Regions from separate parts of the Brachymonas sp. J145 genome, predicted to be linked through region 2. Evidence: predicted binding sites of a transcription regulator. Region 2 holds the regulator's gene; each other region holds the start of a gene.
What was found. Region 2 encodes HrcA, which represses chaperone genes, less so after heat shock. Its sites were predicted from a motif close to TTAGCACTCNNNNNNNNNGAGTGCTAA; they were not measured.
Positions count from the first base shown of each region.

Region 1: rpoH (RNA polymerase sigma factor RpoH) is a predicted target of HrcA. The motif match lies at 1,130-1,156, and genes of this name have one in related genera.
Region 3: groES (co-chaperone GroES) is a predicted target of HrcA. The motif match lies at 1,148-1,174, and genes of this name have one in related genera.

Region 1 is NZ_JAZDCI010000002.1:200,271-202,538, forward strand. It holds gene ftsY (signal recognition particle-docking protein FtsY) at 1-1,016, shown strand, start outside; gene rpoH (RNA polymerase sigma factor RpoH) at 1,295-2,176, shown strand; gene V1261_RS03275 (SCO family protein) at 2,242-2,268, opposite strand, start outside.
Region 2 is NZ_JAZDCI010000003.1:125,904-128,171, reverse strand. It holds gene V1261_RS04525 (MFS transporter) at 1-815, opposite strand, end outside; gene hrcA (heat-inducible transcriptional repressor HrcA) at 975-1,994, opposite strand; gene V1261_RS04515 (NAD kinase) at 2,026-2,268, shown strand, end outside.
Region 3 is NZ_JAZDCI010000016.1:15,064-17,331, reverse strand. It holds gene groL (chaperonin GroEL) at 1-683, opposite strand, end outside; gene groES (co-chaperone GroES) at 741-1,031, opposite strand; gene V1261_RS11365 (C40 family peptidase) at 1,247-1,858, opposite strand; gene V1261_RS11360 (ferredoxin reductase family protein) at 2,005-2,268, shown strand, end outside.

The sequences.
Region 1 (2,268 bases), on a different contig from region 2:
TCGTCGCGCCCGTGGCTGCTGTTCCTGCACCTATGGACAGCCCGGCCGAGGCCATCGCCAGCGACAGCTACGCCCTGTCCGCCCCGCCCCAGGAGCGGCCCGAGTCGCTGGATCCGGATCGTGCCGGCTGGTACAGCCGCCTGAAGACTGGCCTGCGCCGCACCGGCAGCAATATCAGCACCGTATTCACCGGCACCCGCATCGACGACGAACTGTACGAAGACCTGGAAGCTGCACTGCTGATGGCCGATGCCGGCGTGCAAGCCACCGAATTCCTGCTGGAAGACCTGAAGCAGCGCGTCAAGAACGCGCGCGCCAGCGATCCGGCCCAGGTCAAGGCGCTGCTGGTCGATGCGGTTGCCGACCTGCTGGCACCCCTGCAGAAGCCGCTGGTGATCGGCGAGCACACGCCGACCGTGATCATGGTCGCCGGTGTCAACGGCGCCGGCAAGACGACCTCTATCGGCAAGCTGACCAAGCACCTGAGCGACCACCAGCAGCAAGTGCTGCTGGCGGCTGCCGACACCTTCCGTGCCGCCGCGCGCGAGCAGCTGGCAATCTGGGCCGACCGCAACACGGTGGAAATCGTCAGCAGCTCCGGTGGCGATCCGGCCGCGCTCAGCTTTGACGCCGTGGCCGCCGGCCGCGCGCGCGAGAAGGACGTGGTGCTGGTCGATACCGCCGGTCGTCTGCCGACCCAGCTGCACCTGATGGACGAGCTGAAGAAGATCCGCCGCACCATCACCAAGGCCTATGTCACCGCGCCGCACGAGGTGCTGCTGGTGATTGACGGCAATACCGGCCAGAACGCGCTGGCCCAAGTCAAGGCGTTTGACGAGGCACTGGAACTTACCGGCCTGATCGTGACCAAACTGGATGGCACGGCCAAGGGTGGCGTGCTCTGCGCCATCGCCCGCGAAAAGCCGGTACCGGTCTACTTCGTCGGCGTCGGCGAAAAGCTGGAAGACCTGCAGACCTTCAACGCGCGCGAATTTGCCCAGGCACTGCTGGGCTGATCCGCCCCTGTCCTACACGCCGTCCCCGCCCTGCTTTCCATAATGGACATCAGGGCGGCCTGCCAGCGGGCAGACGGCAATCCTTCGGTTTGTTACGTCTTTCACGCCCTGACTTAGCACTCGTAACGTCAGAGTGCTAATATTTGAGGAACGAACGGAACATTCCTTCCAGGAATGACTCCAACCCTTAAAGGAGTAAACGATACGTGGCAGACAACGCTGTGGTTTCCAACAAGACTGACCTGGCCCTGGCCCCCAACTGGTCGGCCGTGGCCACCATGCCCCCGCTGGGCAATCTTGACGCCTATATTTCTGCGGTCAACCGCATGCCCATGCTCACCTCCGAGCAGGAGCAGGATTACGCCAAAAAACTCAAGGAAAACAATGACCTGGACGCTGCCGGCCGCCTGATCATGTCGCACCTGCGACTGGTGGTTGCCGTGTCGCGCCAGTACCTGGGCTACGGCCTGCCGCATGGCGACCTGATCCAGGAAGGCAACGTCGGCCTGATGAAGGCGGTACGCCGCTTTGACCCGTCGCAGGGCGTGCGTCTGGTCAGCTACGCCATGCACTGGATCAAGGCCGAGATCCACGAGTACATCCTGAAGAACTGGCGCATGGTCAAGGTGGCCACCACCAAGGCGCAGCGCAAGCTGTTCTTCAACCTGCGCAGCAAGAAGCAGGGCTTCCGCGCCGCCGCTGACCTGGACGACGTGATGGCGCATCGCGACGGTCTGACCGAGCAGGAAATCGACATCATCGCGCAAGACCTGAACGTCAAGCGCGAAGAAGTGATGGAGATGGAAACGCGCATGTCTGGCGGTGACGTGCTGCTGGATCCGGCTCCGTCCGATGACGGCGAGCAGGCCTTTGGCCCGATCGCCTACCTGTCCGACGCCAGCCACGAGCCGACCGCCATGCTGGAAGCGCGCCAGCGCGACACCATGGCCACCGACGGCATCGCCGCCGCGCTCGATACGCTGGATGCGCGCAGCCGCCGCATCGTCGAGCAACGCTGGCTCAATGTCAACGACGACGGCTCCGGCGGCATGACGCTGCACGAGCTGGCCGCCGAGTACGGTGTCAGCGCCGAGCGCATCCGCCAGATCGAATCGGCCGCGATGAAGAAGATGAAGACGGCACTGGTCGAGTACGCGTAAGCGCCTCCGGCATGCGCCAGCAAAAAACGCCCCTCGGGGCGTTTTTTGCGTCTGGAGAGAAAGGATCAGGCTTCGCCGAGCAGCGTCTTGAT
Region 2 (2,268 bases):
GGATCGGAATAGATCGACGTGCCCTGCAGGTAGATCGCCAGCACCTGCGCCCCGGCATGCACCATGCCCATCACGATGACCATGGCGTATACCAGCCACAGCCAGGGCGAACGCAGCGCCTCGTGGTAGAGCTGACCCGGCTGGTTGGCAGGATCAGGCGAGCTCAGCGCCGGGTCAAAGCCGTGTGGCAGCAGGCCCACTTCCTGCGGCGTATCGCGCATCAGCAGCCAGGTCGCCAGCACCGGAATCACGAACACGATGACTGCGGCCAGCAGCATGGCTGCACGCCAGCCGGCACTGGACGAGACCATGGGCACCAGCAGCGACCACAGCATGCCACCCACGCCGGTACCGCCCATCACGATGCCAATCGCCGTGCCCTTGCCGCCGACAAACCAGTTGTTGACCCAGATGATGGGCACCAGATGAAAGCTCAGGCCATAGCCGGTGCCCAGCACGATGCCCGCCAGATAAAAGTGCCACACTTCCGTGCTGGAGGCAAACAGCACCATGCCCACGGTCACCAGGCTGGTACCCAAGTACATCATGCGCTTGGCACCGAGCTTCGGGAACAGCGTCCTGCCCAGCAGCATCATCGACAGCACGATGGAGAGCAGCGTGAAGGTGTAGTACCAGAGAAAGGCACCGTTGCGCTGCGGGAACAGCTCCTGGATCACGTAGGGGTGAATGAAGGACAGTCCCGACAAGACGATGGAACCACCCATCATGACCAGGCAGCCCCCCAGCATGATGCGCCAATGCCAGCGGCTGAAGCCGCGTGCAGGGCCCGTCCGGGAAGGGGTGGAAGTCGCCATCGGATTTCCTTGTTCGTATTGCGCTTATATGATTGTAAATTTCAACCATTTATTGCAGCGGGCAAAATGCAGGATTTCTTGATCTGGCGCAAGAAATCACCCGCTGCAGGCCCTATTCTGCATCGCACCATCCGGTTTTGACAGAAAAAATGCTGCGTTTCAGCTGCGCGGGCTCAGTGCATTGCCCAGCAGGCGCGCGGTGATGTCCACCACCTCGACCATGCGCGCATACGGCATGCGGATCGGGCCAATCACGCCCAGCGTGCCAACCACCTGCCCATCCACATGGTACGGCGCCGTCACCACCGACAATTCCTCGACCGGCACGACCTGGCTTTCGCCGCCGATATAGATATGCACGCCCTCGGCCTGGCTCGATTCATCCAGCAGCCGCATCAGCAGCGTCTTTTGCTCGAACAAGTCAAAGGCACGACGCAGCTGCGACATGTCGGAGGAAAAATCGCTGACCGACAGCAGGTTGCGTTCGCCGGCAATCACCACGTCCTGCTCCGCAGCCGATTGCATGGCCTCGGTGCTGGCCTGGATCGCCGCCTGCATCAGGCCGGCAATTTCGCCACGCAGACTTTCGACTTCGGTCTTGAGGCGCGCCCAGACCTGCTCCATCGCCATGCCGCTGTAATGCGCGTTCAGGTAGTTGGAAGCCTCGACCAGCTGGCTCTGGTCAAAGTCGGTTTCGGTGAACAGCACGCGGTTCTGCACATCGCCATCGGGCGAGACGATGATCACCAGGATGCGTTTTTCGGACAGGCGCAGGAATTCAATATGGCGGAACACCGAGCCGCGACGCGGGCTCATCACCACGCCAACGAATTGCGACAGGCTGGACAGCATGTTGGCCGCGCTGGCAATCACTTTCTTGGGCTGTTCGGGCGCCAGCGCCAGCTGCGGCGCAATATCTTGCAGCTCGCGTGGCTGCACCGTCAGCATGGTGTCCACGAACAGGCGCAGGCCACGGCTGGTGGGAATACGCCCGGCCGAGGTATGCGGGCTGGCGATCAGGCCCAGGCCTTCCAGGTCAGCCATGACGTTGCGGATGGTGGCGGCCGACAGCTCCAGCCCCGAGGCCTGCGACAGGGTGCGGGAACCAACCGGCTGACCGTCTGCCAGGTAGCGGTCGACCAGGGTTTTGAGGAGCAATTTCGCGCGTTCATCCAGCATGGGATGTCATTTTAATGGTTTAATTCCAATCATGAAGAAACAGTTTCACCACGTTGCCGTTGTCGGCAAATACCTGCAGGCGCCCAGTCCGCAAGCCTCCCCTTCCGAGGGGACGCCACAGGCGGTGCTGCGCTCTGTCATTGGCTGCCTGCTGGCCCATGGCTGTCAGGTATCGGTAGAAGCTGCCACCGCCGAACGTAGTGGTTTGGGTGACATGTTTCCGACCCTGGCGCTGGACCAGATCGGCCGCCACTGTGACCTGGCGGTAGTGGTG
Region 3 (2,268 bases), on a different contig from region 2:
CTGATCTTCTTGTCGAACAGCAGCACGAAGGGGTTCTCGAGGTTGGCAACCTGCTTCTCGGGGTTGTTGATGAAGTAGGGAGACAGGTAGCCGCGGTCGAACTGCATGCCCTCGACGACGTCCAGCTCGTTCTGCAGGGACTTGCCGTCTTCCACGGTGATCACGCCTTCCTTGCCAACCTTGTCCATGGCTTCAGCGATGATCTGGCCGATGGATTCGTCGGAGTTGGCGGAAATGGAACCGACCTGGGCGATTTCCTTGGAGGTGGTGGTGGGCTTGGAAGCGCCCTTCAGCTGCTCGACCAGGGCGGCAACGGCCTTGTCGATACCGCGCTTCAGGTCCATCGGGTTCATGCCGGCGGCCACGTACTTCATGCCTTCGCGCACGATGGCCTGGGCCAGCACGGTGGCGGTGGTGGTACCGTCACCAGCGTTGTCGGAGGTCTTGGAAGCGACTTCCTTGACCATTTGCGCGCCCATGTTCTGCAGCTTGTCCTTCAGCTCGATTTCCTTGGCCACGGACACGCCGTCCTTGGTCACGGTGGGGGCGCCGAAGGAGCGCTCCAGCACCACGTTGCGACCCTTCGGGCCCAGGGTGGTCTTGACCGCGTTGGCCAGGATGTTCACGCCTTCAACCATGCGGGCGCGTGCGTCATTGCCAAATACTACGTCTTTAGCTGCCATGTGAATTTCTCCAGTGTTCTTTGTCTTGAATGAATGTTCAGAAGGGGATGGAAACGATTACTGCTCGACGACGGCGAACAGGTCGTCTTCCTTCATGACCAGCAGTTCTTCGCCGTTCAGCTTCACGGTCTGGCCACTGTACTTGCCGAACAGGACGCGGTCGCCCACTTTCACGGACAGGGCCTTGACTTCGCCCTTGTCGTTGCTCTTGCCCGGGCCCACGGCCAGCACTTCACCCTGGTCGGGCTTCTCGGCGGCGTTGTCGGGGATGACGATGCCGGAGGCAGTCTTGGTTTCGTTTTCCAGACGCTTGACGATCACGCGATCGGCGATGGGACGCAGTTTCATGAGGATCTCCTTTGAGAACTGGTTGAGTTCAGATTGAAAAATGGGCACTGGCACCTGTGGAAGGTGCCAGTGGAATGCCTGAGGCAGACCAGCCGCGAGGCTGGCACAGGGCGTTGTTAGCACTCTGCCCTGATGAGTGCTAATGATAAGGGTGTCCGGCAGGATTTCAAGAGCCGAGCGGCAAATTCCTGTTGCGCCGCAGGATTTGGCCGGTTTCAGGCGCGCTGGAACACGCTGCGTGCGCCGTCAAAACGCGGTGCGAAATAGCGGTTGTAGAGGCTGTCGGTGCGCACCGTGCCGCCGGTGGACGGCGCGTGCACGAACTGGTGGTTGCCGATATGGATGCCCATGTGCGAGAACGAGGCACCGCTGGTATTGAAGAACAGCAGGTCGCCGCGCTGTAGCCGCGACAGCTCCAGCGGCGTGCTGCCTTCGGCCCACTGGCGCGTGCTACGCGGCAGGCGCTGGCCACCGATGCTGTTGAACACGTATTGCACCAGCCCGCTGCAGTCAAAGCCGCCTTCCGGCGTATTGCCGCCGTAGCGGTAGGGCGTGTTGACCGTCATCAGGGCGCTGGCGACGGCGGCTTCGCGCAGGCGCGGATCGAGCAGGACCGGCCGGCTGGCTGCCAGTTGCGGGTAGCGCGTGCGCAACTGGCCGCCTGTAGGGGCGGGGGCAGGGCGGCGCGCCTGTCGGCTGCCTGTCCTGGGGCTGGAGCCACAGCCGGCCAGCAGCGCAGTGGCGGCCAGCAGGGGCAGCAGCGCCATGGCCTGGCGGCGCAGCGGATCGGGATCGGCAATGTCTGTGGCTCTGGTGCAAGAATGCATGGCAAGTTCCTGATTTTCAAGCAATTTACCACTGCTGGCAGATGCCGTCCAGTGCCCTGTATCCTACCAAGGTAGTACTGTTCCATCAGTCAGTCTTAAGATTCGGCGGCTACCATGGAAATATCTCTAATGAAAGTGAGGTTTCCATGCGCAGAATACGGGCCGCCCTGTGGGGCATCTTGCTGGGTCTGACAGGGCTGTGGCTGATGGCCGATTCCCTGTGGCCGCAGCCATTTGGCTATTTCCCGTTCCGCAACGTCTTCGTGCAGTACAGCGGTGTGCTGGCCATGGGCAGCATGGCCTTGTGCATGTGGCTGGCGCTGCGTCCGGCCTGGCTGGAATCGGCGCTGGATGGCCTGGACAAGATGTACCGCCTGCACAAGTGGCTGGGTATTGCTGCGCTGGTGACC